4 regions of the Syntrophotalea carbinolica DSM 2380 genome follow, and region 1 is predicted to be linked to each of the others. Evidence: riboswitches for the same ligand, from Rfam matches in the RefSeq annotation. Region 1 holds a riboswitch; each other region holds the start of a gene.
What was found. A riboswitch is a leader RNA that binds a small molecule or an ion and turns the genes downstream of it on or off. The one in region 1 is predicted to bind molybdenum cofactor.
Positions count from the first base shown of each region.

Region 2: another riboswitch for molybdenum cofactor. It lies ahead of glp (molybdopterin molybdotransferase MoeA); the one in region 1 lies ahead of PCAR_RS02970 (aldehyde ferredoxin oxidoreductase family protein).
Region 3: another riboswitch for molybdenum cofactor. It lies ahead of PCAR_RS13710 (aldehyde ferredoxin oxidoreductase family protein); the one in region 1 lies ahead of PCAR_RS02970 (aldehyde ferredoxin oxidoreductase family protein).
Region 4: another riboswitch for molybdenum cofactor. It lies ahead of PCAR_RS04080 (aldehyde ferredoxin oxidoreductase family protein); the one in region 1 lies ahead of PCAR_RS02970 (aldehyde ferredoxin oxidoreductase family protein).

Region 1 is NC_007498.2:554,881-560,466, forward strand. Features, by position in the region: gene PCAR_RS02965 (MoaD/ThiS family protein) at 1-78, opposite strand, end outside; gene PCAR_RS02970 (aldehyde ferredoxin oxidoreductase family protein) at 187-1,920, opposite strand; molybdenum cofactor riboswitch at 1,956-2,075, opposite strand; gene PCAR_RS02975 (VWA domain-containing protein) at 2,310-3,332, opposite strand; gene PCAR_RS02980 (hypothetical protein) at 3,343-4,143, opposite strand; gene PCAR_RS02985 (vWA domain-containing protein) at 4,240-5,352, opposite strand; gene PCAR_RS18740 (hypothetical protein) at 5,379-5,586, opposite strand, start outside.
Region 2 is NC_007498.2:316,405-321,990, forward strand. Features, by position in the region: gene PCAR_RS01905 (aldehyde ferredoxin oxidoreductase family protein) at 1-443, opposite strand, end outside; gene mdh (iron-dependent methanol dehydrogenase) at 884-2,056, opposite strand; molybdenum cofactor riboswitch at 2,807-2,933, shown strand; gene glp (molybdopterin molybdotransferase MoeA) at 3,269-4,486, shown strand; gene PCAR_RS01920 (iron-containing alcohol dehydrogenase) at 4,821-5,586, shown strand, end outside.
Region 3 is NC_007498.2:2,956,450-2,962,035, reverse strand. Features, by position in the region: gene PCAR_RS13730 (DUF362 domain-containing protein) at 1-790, shown strand, start outside; gene PCAR_RS13725 (acyl-CoA thioesterase) at 829-1,305, opposite strand; gene PCAR_RS13720 (radical SAM/SPASM family putative metalloenzyme maturase) at 1,551-2,966, shown strand; molybdenum cofactor riboswitch at 3,239-3,358, shown strand; gene PCAR_RS13710 (aldehyde ferredoxin oxidoreductase family protein) at 3,389-5,275, shown strand; gene PCAR_RS13705 (sulfur carrier protein ThiS) at 5,398-5,586, shown strand, end outside.
Region 4 is NC_007498.2:802,090-807,675, reverse strand. Features, by position in the region: gene PCAR_RS04090 (efflux transporter outer membrane subunit) at 1-285, opposite strand, end outside; gene PCAR_RS04085 (TetR/AcrR family transcriptional regulator) at 282-899, opposite strand; gene PCAR_RS04080 (aldehyde ferredoxin oxidoreductase family protein) at 1,168-2,895, opposite strand; molybdenum cofactor riboswitch at 2,931-3,052, opposite strand; gene PCAR_RS17665 (PAS domain S-box protein) at 3,308-4,825, opposite strand; gene PCAR_RS17660 (putative bifunctional diguanylate cyclase/phosphodiesterase) at 5,110-5,586, shown strand, end outside.

The sequences.
Region 1 (5,586 bases):
GGCTTCGGGAACGTCCTGTTCGGCCACTTTGAAACGGTTGTCGCGAAAACCTGCAAAGAGTTTAACAGTAATTTTCATGGGGTACCTGTTTGTCGGTAAAGAAAATGCGGTTTTAGTTTATTGCGGTCGAAAAAAGAATGGGCACCCCATTGGGGTGCCCACTGGTATTGCATATCAGCGCGACTCTTAGAAGTTCCAGAGTTCGTCGATTTCTTCGGGAGTGAAGTCCCAAACCGCATTGTGAGGCGGAATCGGCTCAAGCTCGAAGAACTCGGGCAGACGGTCGTCTTCGTTGGTGAAGCCGGCCTTGGTGTTCCACTCTTTTTCCATTTTCAGAATCCTGGTACCCAGAGCGACGAAGTCGTCAACGCTCATTTCCACACCGAAGCGGGCGGCGAGCATGTCCACCAGGGCGGGCAGTACTTCAGGGATATCCAGGGCCGGGAAGGCTACGAAGATACACATACCGGTGCTGTCGACAGCGGTGGTAGCGATCTGCAGGTTGCGGGAAAGCTCAACCTGGCCTTCCTTGCTCAGAGGATCGACGAAGCCGCCGACCTTGAGGATGTTGGTGGCGATGGTGTAACCGGCAGTGTGGTCGGCACCCTGGGTCGTGGTAGCGTAGGTGATACCGATACCCTTAACCGAACGGGGGTCGTAAGCCGGGATACCCTGGTTCTTGACAACCGGTACGCGGGTCAGGCCGAAAGCCTTGCCGACGGAGCCGGTGCCGTTGCCGAGGATGCGGCCGAGAGGGGTACACTTGCCGATTTCCTCGTTCATGATGCGCAGGGCTTCTTTACCGTCACCCCAGGGCAGAACGCCGGCTTCCATGGCAACGGCGAGCAGTACGGCGCCTTCGATGGAGTCGATGCCGATGTTGTCCATGGCGTTGTCAATGCGGGCGCAATCGTCCAGGTCTTCAATCAGGCAGTTGATGCCGAGGCCCCATACGGTCTCGTATTCGAAGCCGGAGGTGATGTACTCACCTTTGTCATCGGTATAAACCTGGGAACACTGGATGATACAACCGGCATGGCAGCCATGCTTGGTGTGACCGTTGGGACGGCCGGCGATGGTGTCGTGCATGGTTTCGCCGGACACTTTGTCGTGGTGCTCGCAGGTGCCGTACTTGAAGTTTTTGGTCGGCAGGCCGCCGGCTTCGTTCAGGATGTTGATCAGAACGTTGGTGCCGTAGGTCGGCAGACCTTCGCCGGTAACGGGGTGGTCGAGCATGCCCTTGGCGAAAACTTTGGCAGCGGCACGGAATTTCTCGGGATCGGCGATGGCTACTTTGCCGGCCCCGGTAGCATCAACGGTGATGGCCTTGATCTTTTTGGAGCCCATTACGGCGCCGAGGCCGCCACGACCATGGGAACGGATCTTCTGGTCGGGGTCTTTAACCGAGATGTTGGCGGAAGCCAGGCGGTTTTCGCCGGGGATGCCGATGGTCATGACGCCGATCTTCTTGTCGAACTTCTCGTTCATGGCTTCGATGACGTCGAAGTTCTGCTTGCCAACCAGTTCGGACGCGTCCTCGAAGGTTACGCCGTCCATGGTGACATGCAGGCGGTACCATTTGTCTTCTTTGGGCAGGCCTTCGATGATCATGGCCTTGATGCCCATTTTGGCGAATTGCTGAGCGGTGGTGCCACCGGAGTTGGACTCCTTGATGGTACCGGTCAGGGGGCTCTTGGCGCCGGCGGACATACGGCCGGAGTTAGCGGCCGGGGTGCCGGACAGCTGGCCGGGGGCGAAAACCAGCTTGTTGTTGGGGCCGAGGGCATGACAGCTGGGGGGTACTTCCGCCGCAACGATGGTAGAGGTCAGGGCGCGACCACCCAAGGTTGCGAATTCGGCGGGGACTTCCTCAACTTTGCAGGTGAGGTCCGTCATGTTAACGCGAAAGATTTTATCCATTCTCTTGCTTCCTCCCAATCTTTTACTATCTGGAATGGTTCCGGGTAAAATCTCCTTTCCAAAAAGGGAGGCGCCACTGTTTCCAGCGGAACCCGTCGGCCTGTCGCCATAAGGACCTTCCCAGTAGGCAGCGAGGCTCGGAGATTGGTAGTATTGCGTCAATTCTCGATGCGATATTTCAAAGATCATCTTCAGCTTCTTGATTTATAACACAAAATAGAACGAAAGTTCAATATGGTATGGCGTATACCTTTTCAGTTTGGGTTTCGGCTTTCAGGGTAGGCGTAATATACTGAAATGGTTCGGAAAATCCATTTCTCAAATGAGTAAACAACGGGGTTTTATATTCCTTTGAAGAGTTTTTTTTCGATTTTTTTTGTTGGGAAATTTTATAAAAGTAAAAAAGGGATATAAAAAATCAGGCTAAGCAGAAGAAATATCGGAGCGAGATCCAGGGAGGTCGGGCGCGCGGGGAGATCGACGGGGGAGGCTGTTGTGGAGGTGATGTTTTTCAGGAGTCTTGTTGCGATGTGCTCCGGCTGCCGGTCGCCCAGATTCAGATAGCTGCCTCCGGTCGCTACGGCGATTTCCTGAAGGGTTTGCGGGTCGTGACGGGTCTTTAAGGGGATATCGTGAGCATCCAGGTAAAAACCGTCTATTTCGGTGGAGCCTTTTCGCCGGATGGGGATGAAAACCTCACGGGGGCTTCCCACCCCGACAGTATAAACAGGTGTTTGGTGCCCGGAACCTTGCGAGAGGCCCTGCATGATTTCCGAACGGGTATTTTCGGTGTCCTCGCCATCGGTGATGAGGATGACCGCCTTTGCCGGTAAGCCCGGCTGGCTGTCGACCATCATCAAGCCGCTGTCGATCGCAGCCAGCAGATTGCTACCGGACTCCGTCAGGTCTCCAAGCGCGGTATGGGTCGCCATGTAGCGCACGAAACCGAGGTCGCGGGTCGGCGATACGACTTCAATGCCGTTGCGGGCGAAAAAGAACAGCCCGACTTTTTCTCCATCCAGTCGTTTCAAAAGAGCCAGTACGCATTGCCGAGCGGCGTTCAGCCGGTTGGAAAGCGGGCTGGTCGTATTCACCGATGGTTGTTTCAGAACCACGTCTTCGGCCAGCATCGATTTACTGACGTCGATACCGACGGCCAGGACCAGATTTTCACTGATGGAACCGGCGCGCATGACGGTGATCTCCGGGCCGGCCAGCGCGGTAATCAGGCTGGCCAGGCCGAGCAGCGGCAGCAGGCAACGAGCCGCGCGACGCCAGCGGGGGTTGCCGTTGACGGTGGCTCTGAACCGATGACGCAGGCGGTTGAGATAGTGTTCTGTGGACAGAATCCGCCAGGCCATGGGAATGAGTAAGAAAATCAGCCAGAATAACTCGGGAGACGTGAATCGCATGACCTACCGCCTATTTCTCGACGCGGGTTTCCAGGGGCACGCCTGGCGCGAAACCAGCGACATCGGGAATGAACGCTTCCAGTTGTTCCTGGACCTCGGACATGTTTTCCTGGCGGATTTCGCTCAGGCCTATTTTCCGGTATTCGCCGAGACCTACGATGAGTTCCATATTCCAGCGCGGTAGTGAGCGATCCAGTGTTGAGCTGCTGGTCCGGTCGACGAGGTCGATGGAGCTTTTATAATCATCAATGGCGTCGGATAGGAATTTGGCGGCTTTGCGGCCGTCCTGTTCGAAATTAAGTACACTGTATGCCAGCATGACCGATACATTGCCTTTGAGGTTGAGTAGTTTCCAGTCCTGCGGGCCAGGTTGCATGCCCATGCTATCGAGATTTGCCGCGCATCGGTCGCGCAGGGAGAGCAGCTGCGAGTGGAAGGTTTGCAGTTGTTGCCGTTGTTCCGCTGCCAGATATCGATTGCCGAGCATGGCATTGATCTGTTTGAAGTGCCGGACGGCCAGTTGCCATTGCTGCCATAGACGAGCGTATTCGGCTTCCGGCATGGCCACCCCGAGGGTTTTACCCTGGAGGATGACTTGCTTGAGTTCGTCCAGGCTGGCTTGGTGGTCTTCATCCGGGGGCATGCTCGCCAGATGCGCGTTGAGTTGCTGCAGCGCCTCAAGGTGGGCGGTTTTTTCCCGGAAGCCGACAATGCCGGCCATCAGCAGCGCAACCCCTGCGACCAGCACGAGTAGCAGGCCGGCAAGGGTGGCGCGCTTATGATGTCGAAGGATATCGTTGATGTTGGACATGGTTTATTCCTCGCAATTGTCTTGAATCGTTAAATCATGATAGCCATCTGCGGCGGGCCACGGGGTACCGGGCAGAATTCTGCAACAACGGTTGCATTACAGCTTTCGCAGCGCTGGCAGGCTGCGCAACAGCAGATGCAAAACCATGAGGCCGAACCCCAGCAGCGCCAGCGATGGGCGCATCCAGCGGGGTTGAAGGGTGACACGGGTCAGGTTCCGGTTGCTTTCCAGGATGTCGATTTCCCGGTAGACCGCTTCGATCTGCTGGCGATCCAAACCCCGGGACGTAACAAAGATACGCCCCACCGACGGTTCGCCGGCTGTTGGTTCCATGGCTTTTTGCACCGCTGCGTCGACCTCGCCGCCGACCGAAATAATATAAAACCGGACCCCCACAGCTTTCATCAGGGTGATGATGTTGACCAGGTTAGGCAAACCGCCGCGCCGTACATGGGCGCGCAGGGTCGGCTCGATACGGCCGTCGGTGAACAGGATGACGGCCATCCCCGTACCCAGCCCGGCGTTGCGGATTTTCTGGGGAATGTCGAGCAACGCACCCGGTTCGCCGAGAAGAAATTCGCGCATGCCGGCAATCTGCTCGACGCTCAGTCGGTTGTCCTCCGGCAGCATGGAAAAAAAAGCGGACAGGGAAAGCCAAACCGCTTCGGAGGCATTGGTGCCGCCGCCGGCTCCCAGTTCCCGATAGATGCGTGAGTGGTTTTTGCTTCGGACCAACGCAAGCTTGGCTTTGAGCAAATCCTTGTCAAACGTCAGCGGCGCCAGCAGTTTTGCATAGCTGGAAAAAGCCACCAGGCCGATGTAGTCTTCATGGCGGCGCATGTCGATAAAGGATTCAATGCCGTCCAGAGCCAGGTCGCCAAGGGTTTGACTGGAAAACCGGCTGACCGGTCGTTTCATGGATCCGGACAGGTCGAGGGCCAGAAACAGCCATTTCGATTCAATGAATTCTTCCACCGTTTCTTTCGAGTAGCCGGGGTTGACCAGACTCATAACCAGGCACAGGTAGACGAGGCCGAAAAGAATCCCGTTATAGTTGCGTTTCCAGAATCCGGGCCGCAGTTGCGCCATTTCCGGAAGGATGGCCGGAAATGGCAGCTTGCGTCGGGTGCGTCGTCGCAGCAGCAGAAACAGCGGCGCCAAAAGCAGCAACAGCAGGGCCAGGGGATATTGCAGTTCGAAATCAGGCATCAGCATGTCCCTGTGCGGGGGGGTAATCAGTCTTTTTGGGCATATTCCGGTTGCGGTTGTGCGAAGGCCTGCAACGCACCAAGCAGCAGGGCGGTACGGTCCGGCAGATCCTTCGGCAGGGGCGCGTCTGCACCGCGTGCAAGAATCTGATCGAACCCGGCGAGCAGTTCGGCGATCGACTGGCGGCATTCCATGGGCAGTTCGGCTTCGATGCGGCGGTAGAACGAAGCATGG
Region 2 (5,586 bases), 240 kb from region 1:
GTATCGATCATTTCGTCGATGATGGCAAAGTTCTGTTTCCCGACCAGGCTATCGGCAGCCTCAAAGGTGATGCCGTCCATGGTGATGTGCAGGCGGTACCATTTGTCTTCGGTGGGGGCGCCTTCGATGATGATGGCTTTGATACCCATGCGGGCCAGTTGTTGAGCGGCGGTGCCGCCCGCGTTGCTTTCCTTGATGGTTCCGGTCAGAGGGCTTTTGGCGCCGGCCGACAAGCGTCCCGATTGTGCAGCGGGTGTGCCTGTTAAAAGGCCGGGAGCGAAGACCAGTTTGTTATTGGGGCCAAGGGGGTGGCATCTGGGGGGGACTTCGGCGGCGACGATGGTTGAGGTGAGACCGCGACCGCCAAGGCCTGCCCATTCCTCGGGAACGGACTCGCACTTGGTTGTCAGGTTCGACATGTTGATGCGAAAGATCTTGTTCATTATCGTTTCCTTCCGATTCGGGTTAAATGCATGTGGAGCTGATGTGCTCTCCGAAACACAACCTACCTTCTCCCGTCTGGTGCGGTGCTGGAGAAGTACCGGTGGTAGAAAACTTACAAGCCCTCCGCTGGTGCCAGGTCATTTTAGATGGAAAACGCTGGTTCCGGCAGTCGATGTTCGAGGCGGCAGGATCTCGGGCCTCGACGGTTGATGTTGACGGCGGGAAAATGCGTGTTTCCACGTCAATGTGTCACCTTGAGTTGGTCCATTCTCTCGAGGTGAATGCGAAGCATAGAACAACTAGTGCCATTATAGCCTATGCCGGCACTTCGGCACAAAAAAGGAGCAGTTGGGTTTCCCTCAATTGCTCCACAAGAATAATCTGCATCGAATGATTTTTAAGAATGCGCCCGCCATAAGGCGGGCGCAAATTCAGCATATTACATGGCTGCTTTGTAGATGCTGATAACCTGGTCCAGCGTAGCCGAACGGGGGTTGGTCAGCATGCAGGCGTCTTTCTGGGCATTTTCTGCCATGGTCTTGAGGTCTTCTTCTTTGACATTCAGCTCGGTCAGGCCGGCCGGGATGCCGATGGAAGCGGACAGCTCGCGAATGGCTTCGATACCGGCAGCAGCAGCTTCGGTGACGCTCAGACCCTCGGTGGGTACGCCCATGAAGTCGGCGATGTCAGCGAAACGATCCGGGCAGGCGATCATGTTGTAGTCGCAGACGGCCGGCAACAGGATGGCGTTGCAGACACCGTGAGGCAGGTTGTAGAAACCGCCCAGCTGGTGAGCCATGGCGTGTACGTAGCCGAGAGAGGCGTTGTTGAACGCCATGCCGGCCAGGTACTGCGCGTAGCACATGGCATCGCGAGCGGCGATGTTGGCGCCCAGAGCAACGGCCGGACGCAACCACTCGGCGATCAGACGGATGGCTTTTTCGGCGCAAGCGTCGGTGATCGGAGTGGCGATGGTGGAAACATAGGCTTCCACGGCGTGAGTCAGGGCATCCATGCCGGTGGCTGCGGTCAGTGCGGGGGGCTTGCCCAGCATCAGAACGGGGTCGTCAACGGCGATCAACGGGGTGACGCGCCAGTCAACGATAGCCATTTTGACATGGGTGTCGGTGTTGGTGATGATGCAAAAGCGGGTCATTTCGGAAGCGGTACCCGCGGTGGTGTTGATGGCGACGAGGGGGGTCATGGGAACGGTGGATTTGTTCACGCCCTCGTAGTCGCGGATGTGGCCGCCACCGGCGGTAACCAGGCCGATACCTTTGGCGCAGTCATGGGAGGAGCCGCCGCCCAGGGAGACGATGAAGTCGCAGCCGTTGTCCTGGAAAACTTTAACGCCGTCGTGGACGTTTTTGTCGGTGGGGTTGGGCTCGGCACCGGGATAGATGACGACATCAACGCCTGCGTCCTTAACGTAACCGGCGATGGTGTCGGCAACACCCATCTTCATCAGACCAGCATCGGTGACGAGAAGAGCTTTTTTTGCGCCAAGTTCTTTGGCCTTGGGGCCAACTTCTTTGGCACAACCGGGGCCCATCAGGGTAACGCTGGGGATGAAGAAGCCGAAAGTAGTTTCTGCGAGATTTACAACGGGCATGATGAATCCTCCTCATAAGATGAGTTTTTTGTGAAAGCAACGAAATGGCTTTCACCACAAATAAAAACATCCGCTTGAAAATCTTACTTACCTGACACCGACAAACTGTAAAAGATTGTCTGAATCAATAATGTACAAAGTTGTTTCGGTGGGTCACCTCCTTCCCATGGTACATATGGGTTCCAATCTATCTTTGAATTTAGTGTTTACCAAATGCCAAAACGATGGTTTATGCATTCGGGCTGGGAGTTATAGGCATTAGCAATTTGAATGCCAGTAGTGTTTACGGTTTGTCTTTCAAAAACAGAACAGCGTGCTTTTTATTTCCGTTGAGACTTCGATTCCCGGCCAAGTCCCGGTCCCTTAGGCGAAAACCGAAATCCATCAAAACAAAACACGGTTAGAGTTTTTGCTTTCAACGGGTCGGGGCGGAGTTGGTGTCGGTGGATGATTGCCCCGTAAATGTGTTCCAGAAGTGATGCGGTGTGTCAAATCAGGTACTGAGTGTTCCTTTTTGTAACGCCCTGGTTGTGTCGATACGTAACGGCTTCAGCTTCGATTCGATACTTGGTTTGATACAGCCCGTTTCGAGTTGGTCTTTGTGGTTGAAAATTTCCGGACATTATTATAACTTGGATGGCCTACGCGAATGAGGGGGCATGGTTTTCGCCTGCCGGGCTTGTTGCGGCCCGGTGGTAGCTACGGCTCCGTCGTTTGCAGGTAACATATTGAATCCACAACAAAGTGCAATCAAGAATGCGCCTCCGAGCCTGATGCCCTAAAAGAGATTTTATCTCTCAGGGGCGTCGGGCCGATGGGTTTCGCCGGAAACAGCGGAGCCTCCCTGTTTTCGGAAAGGAGACCATTGCCTTGGGCTGTTTGAGGTAATGTATCCAAAAAGGTTCTTTCCGATGAAAGGGGGGAACCTTTTTGCGTCGGGTGTTATTGTAGCAGAGATTTTTTGACTTGCAGGGTCAGGTCAAAAAAAATTGAGCAATACGCTGTTTTATCGATTGCGCAATGTTCGATCCGGGGGTAGGACTAAAAGGAAAAGTCCTTGTCTTGAAAAATATTTAACGGTGCCGTGCCGGTGGCTTGGATACCTGTTGTCAGCCCGGGGCTCGCCGTTTTCGAATTTTCCGCTTAGTTTTTTTTGTGGGTTATGGAATATCCTGGAGGAACCAGCCACGTCTGAAGGAGGCCGATACAGCCATGCCGAGCTTTTTGGAAGCCCGAAATCTGATACTTGCAAATGTTCCTCTACTGGGTCAGGAACGCGTTCTTATTAGCGATGCCGTCGGCCGCATTCTGGCCGAAGATGTAACCGCGACCTGGGATATGCCGCGTTGGACCAATTCCGCTATGGACGGTTATGCTGTCCGCAGCCAGGATTGCCAAAAGCCGACACGCCTCGAAGTTATCGATTTTATTCCCGCGGGTGGCGGTTCCGACAAGACGGTCGAACCGGGTACTGCCATCAAAATCATGACCGGGGCTCCTCTGCCGGCAGGGGCCGATGCCATCGTGCCTGTCGAGGAAACGGCCGAGGAGGGGCATCTTGTACATGTTCAAAAGACGGTCAAAGCCCATGCCCATGTTCGTGTCAAAGGCGAAGACGTGAAGCAGGGCGAATGTGTGGTGCCGCGAGGGACGCTGCTTCGACCTGCGGAAATCGGCATGTTGGCATCGTACGGCAAGGTGTTTGTGCCGGTTTACCGTAAACCTCGTGTCGCTATTCTATCTACGGGGGACGAACTTGTAGAGCTGGGCGAGACCCTCAGCGAAGATCGCATCATCAACAGCAACTCGCTGGCTCTGGTCGCATCCCTGAAAGAAATCGGCGCCGAACCGGTCGTCCTTGGCATTGCACTTGACAATCGGGCCAGCCATATAGAAAAAATCAGCGAAGGACTCAAAGCCGATGCGTTGATAACCTCCGCCGGCGTATCCACCGGCGACCGGGATTTTGTTCGTTCGGTGTTGGAGGAGCTTGGGGTCAAACCTGTTTTCTGGAAAGTCGATATCAAGCCGGGGCGGCCGACGACCTTTGCCATGAGGGAAGGAACTCCCGTCTTTTCGCTGCCCGGCAATCCCGTCTCGACCATGGTTACCTTCGAGGAGCTGGTGAAGCCGGCGTTGCTGAAAATGATGGGGCATACCAAGGTGATCAAGCAGGAAATCGAAGCGGTTCTGGAGAGCGATCTGACCAAAAAACGCCTCGGGGTTCTCAATTTTCAGAGAGTCAATATCCGTCTTCAGGACGGATGCTATTTCGCCAGTTGCTCCGGTGACCAGAATACCGGCATCTTAAAGACCATGGTGCGCGCCGATGCTCTGGCCCTGCTGCCGGAAGACAAGGATGTATTCAAGGTCGGTGAAAAAGTCAAAGTTCATCTGCTGAGTTCGCAGGTTGGCATGTCGGAGATGTGATGCCGTTGCCACCAGCTAGTGTGCATGCGGAAACCCGTGGTGCACACTGTGCGGTTTTTGTAAGGGAAAAGGATCGTTTTCGGATGAAAACAAGATAGTTTCCGGGGCGCGGAATCGTCCCCGGGAAAGCCGCGGAAAAGTTTCTTTTGACTCTAACTGCCGAATTACTATACTGTAAACGTTATGTTTCCCTGTCGGTTGACAACGGTGAATGCTGCCATGCGGGCAGTTTGCAACCGACGGAACGGCACTGGCGTTGGAGTGAAATCGGCACAGCCAAGGTATGTTGCCGTTGAGCGGAAAAGAGATGAGCCCTTTGTCAAAGGGAGATTCCGTGAGCATTCGCAAGTTTGTTACACCGGAAATTATTTTCGGGCAGGGCGCGCTCAGCCAGATCGGCGAAAGTGCTGCACGCAGCGGTGCCTCCAAGGTCTTCGTCGTCACGGATCAGGGGCTTATCGACGCCGGGTGGGTAGATAAAGCGCTTTATTATCTGCGCAATGCCGGGTTGCAGTATGAAATCTTTTCATCCATAACCTCCAACCCCAAGGACTTGGAAGTCACCGAAGGCGTTGCCCATTATCTGCGTTCGGGATGCGATGCCCTGGTTGCGGTGGGAGGGGGCAGTCCGGCCGATACCGCCAAAGCCATCGCCACCCTGGCGACCAACGGCGGCGAATTGCAGGATTACGAGGGGGTGAATAAAATCCGGCATCCACTGCCGCCGATGGTCATTGTTCCCAGTACTGCCGGTACCGGATCCGAAGTCAGCCAGTTCGCCATCATCGTCGATCATCAACGACGTCTCAAGATGTCGATTATCTCCAAGTCACTGATTCCGGATATCGCCATTATCGATCCGGATTTGCTCAACACCAAATCCGCCCGGCTTGCTGCCGCAACGGGCATGGACGCCCTGTCCCATGCCATCGAGTCGTATGTTTCGCTGGCGGCTACGCCGCTGACGGACATTCATGCTCTGAACGCCATCCGGTTGATTTTTGCAAATCTTAAACAATCGGTTTTCGATCGACAGGATGCCGTGGCCAATAACAATATGGCCATGGCCAGTCTCAACGCCGGGATCGCCTTTTCCAATG
Region 3 (5,586 bases), 1.3 Mb from region 1:
GCAAAAACCTTGTATCGCTACCCCTTTCAGCAGCTACCAGGAGACGGTTCCCTCCTTGTTGCAAGCCGTCGGTGCGCCCGGTCTCCTGTCCCGTCAGTCCTGCATCCTCATCAAGCCCAACCTGGTGAACGCCTCGCCGCCGCCGGTGACTCTGCCGGTGGCTGCCTGCGAAGCGCTGGTGGCCGCCTGCCGCCGCTGGAGCAAGGCACGCATCGTCATCGCCGAAGGCAGCGGGGACCGTGATCTGAGTACCGGTGAGATCTTTCAACGTCTCGGTTACGAGCGTCTGGCTCGCCGATATGACGTTGATTTGGTCGATCTCAACAACGCCGAACTGGTCGAGCTTCAGAATCCGCTCTGCGAGGTTTTCCCCACCTTCATGATGCCACGAATGGTGATGGACAGTTTTGTCATCTCCGCGGCGGTCCTCAAGGCTCATTCCCTGGCCGAAGTCACTCTCAGTATGAAAAATATGATCGGCGTCGCGCCGCCGGCTTATTACCAGCAGGGCGGACACTGGAAAAAATCGGCTTTCCATGCGCAGATGCATAGATCGATTTTTGAACTGAACCGCTATCGCAAGCCGGATCTGGCGTTTATCGACGCCAGTGTCGGACTGGCCGAGTATCACCTGGGCGGACCGACCTGCGAGCCCCCCGTCGACAAGCTGCTGGCCGGATTCGACCCGGTGGCGGTGGATGCCGCCGGCTCAGAGTTGCTTGGTATCCCCTGGCAGCAGGTCGAGCACATCCGGCTGGCCGATGGGCTTCTGGGAAGGGCCGGCAAGTAGCTCCTTGCACCGGGCAACGTATCGAATGATTATTTTCTTCACCGCCTGCAGTTTGTGCATCTTCTACGCTCGTAGCGTTCCACGGCCTCGGCCAGGCGACGCTTGTCTTCCAGTGTTTCGCTGATCAATTCAGGTACATTTGTAGGATATCCATCGGCATCCAGGGCAACGAAGGTCAGGTAGGCAGATGCCGTGTGCCGAATCTCTCCCGTCATGACATTTTCGGCCTCAACTCTGACGCCGACCTCCATGGAGGTCTTGCCGACTCGGTTGAGGCAGGCTTTTAGGATAATCAGGTTGCCGACGAAGACAGGGTAATGAAAGTCAAGCCTGTCGATGGAGGCGGTCACGACGTTGCGGCGGGTATGGCGCATGGCGACGACGCCGGCGGCATTGTCGATGAGTTTCATGATCGTGCCACCGTGGACGTTGCCGGCCGGATTCGCGTCTCCGGGCATGGCGACCTGTGCCAGTACGACCCTCGTTTGCGAAACCGTTTTGACCTGATTGGGCATGAAAACCTCCTGTTATGGTGGAAGTATAAAAGCAGTATATCGTATCCGGCAATAAATCGTTCCCTGCGAGATAATGCCCTCGCCAAGATCCTTGATAACTGAATTCAGTGAAAACGGCCGGTTGTAAAAATAGCCAAATATTTTAAAAATAACTTGTAAAATGTTTCGGCCTGGTATACATATTTATTCAGGACGATTCTTCTTTTTATGTGTCTTTGGCAATTTTCCAAATGGGAAATACGCATATGTTTAACGCCGTGAGCACAGAAGGAACAGAGACTGAGCCGGCTTTGCGGGATTATCCGAGCAAGTTGTTCGTCGAGACCACTACCCACTGCAATCTGCGCTGCCCCATGTGTGTCAAGCAGTCGCAGGACAGCCAGGTGACCGACGGAGACCTCCGCCCGGAGTTATTCGACGCCCTCGAACCCGCTTTCCCTCGGCTCGAATCCCTGGTCCTCAACGGCATCGGCGAACCGCTTATGCACCCGCATCTGCTTGATTGGGTTGCTAGAGCCCGCCAGGCAATGCCTGATGACGCCTGGATCGGATTTCAGTCCAACGGCCTGCTGCTCGACAAGTCCATTGCCCGCAAGCTGGTGGCCGCAGGGCTCGACCGCATCTGCCTGTCGGTGGACGGAGTGAAGCCGGAAACTTTCAGCAAGGTTCGGGAAGGCGAGAATCTCAGCGATATGGCGCGAGCCTTTGCGGTATTGTCCGAAGCCCGCCGAACCCAACCGGGCAGCCGGCTGAAGGTTGGGGCCGAGTTCGTCACCATGCGTGAAAACTTTCGCCAGCTGCCTGATGTGGTGCGCTGGGTGGCGCAGCGCGGCGCCGATTTCTGCATCGTTTCACAGACCTTGCCCTACACCCCGGCTTCGGTGCAACAGGCCACCTACCACAGCTCCAGCGAGGCAGCAGTGGCTATTTTTAACGAGTGGAAGCAGCGCTTGGCGGAGTTGGGCCTGGATATCCATCTTTACGATCAAACCCCTTGGAAGCGGAAAACACAGGGGGGGCTGGAAGTGGCGTCTTATAGATTCCATAATACCTCCAAAATTCCTTGGAGACGGCAAGGATCGGGAGGCCTGGAGGGCGATCCACGCATTGACCAGGTCAATCAGCTGATCGACAAGATGCGGCTCGAGGCGCGTCGGCGGGAGACTTTCGTGGACGTCAGGCAAATACTCACCCGGGATATGACACTGCAAGACGAAGTGGAAGAAGTTTACGCAGAGGCGCAGAGGGTGGCCGATGAAATGGGTATCGAACTCAAACTGCCGGCTATCACCCCCTTGGCGGATCGCAGGTGTGATTTCGTCACTGGTGGCTCGGCTTTCATCTCCTGGTACGGTGGGGTGCATCCCTGTTATTACCTTTGGCACCAGTATCGATGCTATGTCGGCGACTGGGACCGGCTGGTCAAGGTTAAGGAGTTCGGTAATCTCAACGAACGGCCGCTATTGGAGATCTGGAACGATACCGAGTTTCAGGTTTTTCGCCGTAATGTTTTAGAGTTTGACTATCCCTACTGCAGCAACTGCTGGGGAGCACCCTGCAATCTGGTGCAGGAGGAAGACTTTCAGGAAAATTGCTATTCCGGCAATGAACCGTGTGGCGCCTGTCAGTGGGCCATGGGATTGTTGCAGTGTCTGCAGTAGCAGCAGTGTTGTCTCAAGTCAGTCGCTTCGAGATAGTCTCGTTCGCTATCCGGTGACAAGTCGATCTGTTTGTCATTTTGAGCATTTTGCTGCTCGGCAAGGCAGAAATCTGATCGCTGTTCGTGGGCGAGTTTTTTAAATAAAAAATAAATAGCCAAATAATATAAAATTTCACTTGAAAAAATGTAGCATCTATTATATTAATCCAAATGTATTCCCCTGGATCCCTGTTATGCCCCTGAACGTACAAATGGACTCTCCTCTGCGGAGGGTACAGAACACGTCTCCGAGTCTTAAGCCTAAAAGGATGGACCTCATGGCTGACGGGCCGGCAGGGTTTCGCTGGAAACGGCGGAGCCTCCCTTTCGGAAAGGAGATATTTGCATTTTGAGCAACCTCGTCTGAGGAAGGGAGAACAGCACATGTTAGGTGGTTATTGGCAAAAGATCGCGGTCATTGATTTGACCAACGAAACAGTGGAATACATCGAGCCCAGTGAAGATGACCTGAAAAAATATATTGGCGGCAGCGGTCTGGGTGCTAAGTTGCTGTATGAAAACACCGCGCCCGGTATCGACCCGTTGGGGCCGGAAAACGTCCTGATCTGCATGACCGGTCCTTATGTCGGTACCAAGGTGGCTCAGTCGGGTCGTTGGGAGCTGATCACTAAAGGTCCTCTGACCGGGATTTATCTCGAATCCGACTGCGGCGGCAAGTGGGGCGCGACCCTCAAGTCCTGCGGCCTCGACGGCTTGATGGTCAAGGGCAAGGCAAAGCAGCCTGTATATGTCACCATCGTGGACGACGATATTCAGATCAAAAAGGCCGATAAGCTGTGGGGCAAGGGCACTTTTGATACCGATAAGATTCTCAAGGAAGAACTGGGCAGAGGTTCCCAGGCTATTTCCATCGGCCAAGCCGGAGAAAAATTGGTCAAGTTTGCCGCTATTATGACCGATGGCCGGGAAGGTCGCGCTGCCGGTCGTGGCGGCGGCGGCGCCGTCATGGGTTCCAAGAACCTTAAGGCCATCGCCTGTAAAGGGTCAAAAAAGGTCGCTATCGCCAGACCCGAGCCCTATGAAGAGCTGGTCAAGGAAATTCGCGCCAAAACCAAAGAAGTCTACGACGGACCGCTCGGCACTTACGGCACCTCCTGCGCCGTTGAAATTTTCAACGACTGCGGTGACCTGCCGATCAAGAACTGGCTATGGGGAACCTGGGACAAGGCTGCCAAAGTTTCAGGCCAGGAGCTGGCCAAGACAGTTCTCAAGAAGCGCTACCACTGCGGCGGTTGCCTGATCGGTTGCGGTCGTACCGTAGAGATTCCCGCGGGTGCTTTCAAGATGAAAGAGGGGGGCGGTCCCGAGTACGAAACCCTCGGCCTGCTCGGCTCCAACTGTCTGGTTGACGATGTGGAAGCCATCTGTAAGGGTAATGAAATTTGTAACGATTACGGTGTCGATACCATCGAAGCCGCCGGGATTATCTCTTTCCTTATGGAGGCCTGGGAACATGGCATGATCGACGAGGGCGATACCGACGGTCTGGAGATGACCTGGGGTAACGGCCTGGCCATGTGCGAGATGCTCGAGAAGGTCTGTTTGCGCAAAGGTATCGGTGACCCTTGTTCCCAGGGCATTTTTGAAGCCGTTAAACGCGTCGGCCCTGCCAGCGAAGAGTTTGCCATTCATACCAAGGGGATGATGTTCCCCGCCCATGATCCGCGCGGTCGCGGCGGCCTCGGCGTTGCCTACGCCACCTCCAACCGCGGTGCCTGTCATATGCAGGCCTACAACCAGGACTTCGAGGGCGAAGGCTGCTTCAATATCGCGGATCTGGGCTACGATGCGCCTTTGCCTCCTTACACCAACGAAGGCAAAGGCAAGTTCGTTGCCGATCAGCAGCATTTCATGAGCATGATGGATTCGCTGAAGCTCTGCAAATTCTCCATCTTCGGCGGTATGACCGTTGGCCCCATGACCCAATTCCTCAATCATATCGTCGGCTGGGACTTCACCAACGAACAGTGGCTGGAATGCGGTGAGCGGATCTTCAACCTCAAGCGTCTGTTCAATACCCGTGAAGGCGTCAGCCGTAAGGACGATACCCTGCCGCCTCGTATACTTGCCAGCCCCCGTCAGGGCGGCTCCGGGGATTACGTGCCCGATCTGGGCTATATGTTGCGCGATTACTATCGCGCCCGCGGCTGGGACGAGTGGGGCATACCTACACCGGAAACCCTCAAACGGCTTAGCCTGGATAAATATGAATACCGCAAGGGAGAGCGCACCACGGAAAACCAGCGGTAGATTTAACTGCCGGGAGAATCCTGGCTGAGAAGTAAAGGGCCGGTTTGTTCTGCCCTGATAAGGGATGGACAAACCGGCCTCCGGCAGAGGGCGGGATTTCAAAGTGTCGAAGGGAGGCATCAATGTCGATGGTGGTTTTGAAAACCGACAGGATTCCTGATGGAAAGACTATCGCACTCCTCGAATTGCTGCGTTTACACGATATCAGCCCTGCGACTGTCATGGTTCGGGTGAACGGTAAGGTCATCCAGAAACAGCAGTTTTGTGAACTCCATATTCGGAGAGGAGCCATCGTTAAAGCGTATCCGTTC
Region 4 (5,586 bases), 250 kb from region 1:
CGGCCGGCGGGCCGACTCGACCGACCGCACCGCCGCCTCGGCCTGCTGCCAACGGGCAAGAACCTGATCCAGCTCAAGATTGGCGCCGAAAGCCTGCAGCATCAGGCGATCAAGGGCGGGATCCTCGAAAATATGCCACCAGGGTTGCGCAACCGGTTCGCCAGGTGCGGCCGTTGATTCGAGATAACGATCCGGAACCGGCACCGGAAGTTCCACAGGAACGGGACGATGTACGGAACACCCGACCAACACCAACAGAAAGGCAATACCCCAAAAACTTCTCATGGCGCCTCGATCCCGTGAACGATAAAATCGACCAGCCAATCACTCGGCGGCAATGCAGGGTTTTCAAGTTCCATGGCCTCGGCCACCGCGGGTAACTGTCCGGCCAGACACAGATAGCGCGCCAGGGATCCGAGAGCAAAATTCAATCGCCAGAACAGCTGATCACGCTCCAAACGCGGCAGCGCTTCGCACAGCATATCGAGCAACAACCGAAACAACGGAGCTACCAGACGGTAAAACATCTGCCTCAGGCCCTCATCCGGCTCGATCAGGGCCCTGCCAATCAGAGCCACGAAATTGCGACTGCCCTGATCCTGTTCTGAAAACCGCACGGTCGGCTCCACGAAAGCGCGCACCACCTGTTCCACACCGTAACCGGCACGGTTGCGCAATTCGTGCAGAGCCTTTATGCGTTCGGCATTCAGGGGCTCCATGCGACGTTTGAACACCGCCTCGATGAGACCATCTTTGGATCCGAAATGGTAATGCACCGCTGCCAGATTCACCCCGGCAGCAGAGGTTATGCGGCGCAACGAGGTGCCGCGAAAACCGTGTGGCGCAAAAAGCGCTTCGGCGCAGTCCAGAATTTTCTTTTTAGTATCGGCATGATCCATAGGGCAACACTCCGCGTTAATACGATCTCCTCATCACTCAGATCAAATTAAACAAACGTTTAAATGAGGGTCAAGTCTTTTTTGCACAAGGATACTTTTACGATGCAGAGACATCGCACACCGAAAAAAAAAAGCCGCTCGGACCGAAAGGTCCGAACGGCAATAAATCTCAACCATGAACAGGAGGCATTAAAGCAGTCAGGGCAAGAACACCCACCCGGAAGGGTGCCCTTGCCCCGGCCCGGCGAAAGAGCCCCCTTTCGCCTAATTAAAAATTCCAGAATTCGTCGATTTCCTCGTCGCTGAAATCCCAGATGGCATTATGCGGCGGAACCTCCTCAAGAGAGAAGAATTCAGGCAACCGGTCATCCGCATTGCTCATGCCGGCGGCCAGGTTGAACTCATGCTCAAGTTTGAGAATCTTCTTACCGAGTTCAGCCACGCCATCGTTGTCAAGCTCGATACCGTAACGGGCAGAGACCATATCGTTGAGAGCCTCGGCACATTCGGGAATGTCGAGCATGGGGAACGCTACGAATACGCACATGCCGGTGCTGTCGATATAAGCCGTGCCGATCTGCAGGTTACGCGACAATTCGACCTGACCTTCTTTGCTCAAAGGATCGACGAACCCGCCGCACTTGAGGATATTGGTAGCGATTGAATAACCGGAGGTATGGTCCGCGCCCATCGTCGAGGTCGCATAGGTAATGCCGATCCCTTTAACCGAGCGGGGGTCATAAGCGGGGATACCCTGGTTTTTGACCACCGGCACCCGGGTCAGGCCGTAAGCATTGCCGACCGATCCCGTACCGTTGCCGATGATATGGCCCAGAGCGGTGCCTTTACCGACTTCTTCGCGCAGCAGTCGGATGGCGCCCTTGCCGTCGCCCCAGGGAATGATGCCGGCTTCCATCACCACGCCCATGCAGACCACGCCTTCGATGGAATCGACGCCGATATCATCCATGATATTGTCGCAGGTCGCGATATCGTCCAGGTCTTCGATGAGACAGTCGGCACCCAGTCCCCAGATGGTTTCATATTCGAAGCCGGAGGTCAGATAGTTGCCATCTTTGTCGTTGTAGACCTGGGAGCACTGAATCAGGCAGCCGGCATGGCAACCGTGCTTGGGATGGCCGTTGCGCTCCACGATGGTGTCGTGCATGGTTTCACCGGAGATCTTGTCGTGGTGTTCCCACTGACCATAACGGAAGTTCTTGGTCGGCAGACCACCGGCTTCGTGCAGGATATTGACCAGGATGTTGGTACCGTAGGTGGGCAGGCCCTGCCCCGAAACGGGGTGATCCAACAGCGCTTTGGCAAACACCCGGGCGGCCTTCTTGAACTTGTCGGGGTCGGCTATCGCCACTTTGCCGGCGCCGGTGCCGTCAACCGTGATGCATTTGATCTTTTTGGAGCCCATGACCGCGCCCATGCCGCCGCGGCCGTGGGAACGGATCTTGTGATCCGGGTCCTTGACGGAAATGTTGGCCATGGCCATGCGTTTTTCGCCGGGGATGCCGATGGTCATGACGCCGACTTTGGGGCCGAAACGTTTTTCCATCTCGCCGATGACGGCAAAGTTCTGCATGCCGACGACTTCCGACTCTTCATTGATGGTCACGCCGTCCTTGTCCACATGCAAACGGTACCACTTATCCTCGGCGGGAATCCCTTCGATGATCATGGCCTGAATGCCGAGCTTGGCGAACTGCTGGGCGGTCGTCCCACCGGCATTGGACTCTTTGATGCCGTAGGTCAGAGGGCTTTTACCGCCGCAGGACATGCGACCGGAGTTTGCGGCCGGGGTGCCCGACAGCATTCCGGGGGCAAAAATGAGTTTATTATTGGGACCGAGCGGGTGACAGGTGGGGTTTACCTCGGCCGCCACAATCGTGGTGGTCAGGGCACGGCCACCGAGGGTTTTCCATTCGGCGGGTACCTCTTCGGTCTTGACGGTCAGATCAGACATGTTGACACGTACAATGTGCATAGCTTGTTTTCCTCCCAATGCGAAATTAATGGAACGGAACTCCGGGATTATCTCCTTTCCAAACGCGGGAGGCATCGCCGTTTCCAGCGAAACCCTTTGGCCAGACGCCCTGAAGACCATCCCCTTAGGCGGACCTGGCTCGGAGACTGCCGCGCATTGAAGCGGCCATAGCTGCACGGGTCAGCTAAAAACCGTTGCGGGCGCGAAAGAACCGCTTGATTGGGTTATAGCACAAGCCGAATTCGGCAGACAGGTCATGATTCGGGGTATTTAAGGGTATTATCGCATACCCGATCGAACATTTTACTGCCTAAAACAGTGTTCGATGCTGTATACATCATCGCGAAGATGTTCGCTATCAAACCTGTACATGGCAAACCATTGAGGAACGGGCGAGGATTGTGCAGGATGGTCAGGCGTCTTGATCCACGGTGAGAGAACGACGCCCGATCAGGTAGGAATGCAGATTGACATTTTTGCCCCGCAAGCCCAATTTACGGCGGATATTTTTGCGGTGGGTCTGTACGGTTTCGAAAGCCAGGTTCATGGCTTCGCAGATATCCTTGGTGGAACACCCGGCCTGAATAAACTGGCAGATGCGCATTTCCGTCTTACTCAATTTCAGCAGATTGGCATCGATTTCCGACGCCGAACCGCTGGTCAGGCCGATAAGCTGTTCCCGCACGAGATCCAGATAGCTGGCGCGGATATTCTCGGAAGATTCGCCTTCAATGCGATCGATGGCCGGCAGCAGATGGGAACGAATCCTGCGCGCGAGGGTATTTTCGAACTCCTTGCGGTCACCGTCGACGCTTTTCATAACGTTGCGCAAGGTCACATTCATCTCTTCCACCTGCTGTTTTTCCATACGCAGGCGTTCTTCCAGGGCCTTTTGCCGGGAAATATCCCGCACAATGATGGACCAGAAGTGACGGCCGTCAATGGCGACAGAGGTCACCATGAAACTGGTCGGCAGCATGCTGCCGTCGGTCCGTCGCACCTGGATTTCCGCGCTCATGCTGGTTTCGCCACCTAGAGCCGCGACGCAGGAGGTAAGTGTCCAGCGGCCATGATTATCGGTCAGATCGCGCAAATCCTTGCCGATCAGTTCATCCGCACTGCAGCCATGAATCTGCCCGGCTCGCTGATTGGCCTTTACAATACGATAGTCATCGCTTAGCAGCAAAATACCGTTACCGACCGACTGAAATATGAGCCGCAGCATCTTTTCCGAGTTCGTCAGAGCTCGGGTACGTTCGGCGACCAATCTTTCAAGATGCTGGCGACTATCCACCAGCCAGGTTATATCGTTGAGAATCAGGATATATCCGGACGGCACATCGGCATGGGGGGCAAAGGGCACCAAGCGAAGATTAAACCATTGCCCGGCCCAGGACAGATAGATTTCATGGTGGGAATCGGGCGTATAAGCGGCAAGGACCTCATCCAGTCCGCTGCCGGACAGGGCCAGCAATTGCCAAAACGGGACACTGCGCCAGGCACACTCGCTGAAAAACTGCTCGGCGGCCGGGTTGAGATGCGTCACCATGCCGCGGGAATCCGACACCATGACCAGATTGGTGGTCGCGGAGAATATGCACTGCAGTTGTTCACGCTCCAGTTCCTGAAAGCGGTCCGCAGCGTCGGCAAAACCGTTATTCATCCCCAGTTCGGCAGCTTCAGGCCGACCCACGGCACCGACAACGGCCAAACTGTCCACGAGCTGCTGCAACCCCTCGAGGTCCTGACATGTCGATGGAAGCAGCCGTGCCACAACCCCCAAGGCATCGCGCAGACTGTCGATACACAATTGCGCATCATCGCCGATGGCCTGCCGTGCCCCCGACGATATCCCCAGGCGCCCCAACCGCAGCCTGATCCGGTCCAGGATCTCAGTCACCTCTTGTTCACGTCCCTCAATCCGTTCCATGGCCTTCATACTCCTCTCACCAACTTTCAGACCAGCATAGTGGTTCATCTGCCATCAAAAGTAAAGAGGCCCGGGAACAACCGCCGCAGGTTGATAAAAGGCTACTCTGCGGATTTTACCCTTGACCCCCACCCCATAACCATAAATAATACTTTGTAAATGTTTGTCATTAGATAGGCGTCACATTCAGGCGAATTATCCCATGGCGCCCTATCGTATCAACCAAAATCTTTTCCAGGCGGCGGAACATCTCTGTTAAAAAATCCTCGCGTCGGACGATAGCCATGCGCAGCCCATGCTCAAGCGGCAATCCCCCCATAAAAACCCGCAGCGACCTGTTCTGCATTATGCTGCGCGATGGTCACATTGTCGGCAGCAGCTTCGCCTGGCAGGCGCTGCTGGGCTACCCGCCGGAAAGTTTCCGTGCTCTTAAGCTGCAAAATCTGCTGACACCGGGCCAGGACCATTGCTGGTCGCGCATCCTTGCCAAATTACAAACACACAACGCGACATCGCTCCTGCTGCGCTGTGAGGCCGCCAACGGACGCATTCTCTACCTGCTGGGGCATTTCACTCCGGCGACCCCCGCATTACAGGGTGCCATCCGCGCCACGTTTCAGGATATCAGCATCTCCTACCAGGCCAAACTCCTTACGCGTCAGAGTTTTCGCATGGTGCGGCAGATGGCGACACAGACCAACGGCGCAATGGTCATGTTTTGCGACTCCGGCCGGGTCTGTCATTGGAGTCCCGAGGCCGAA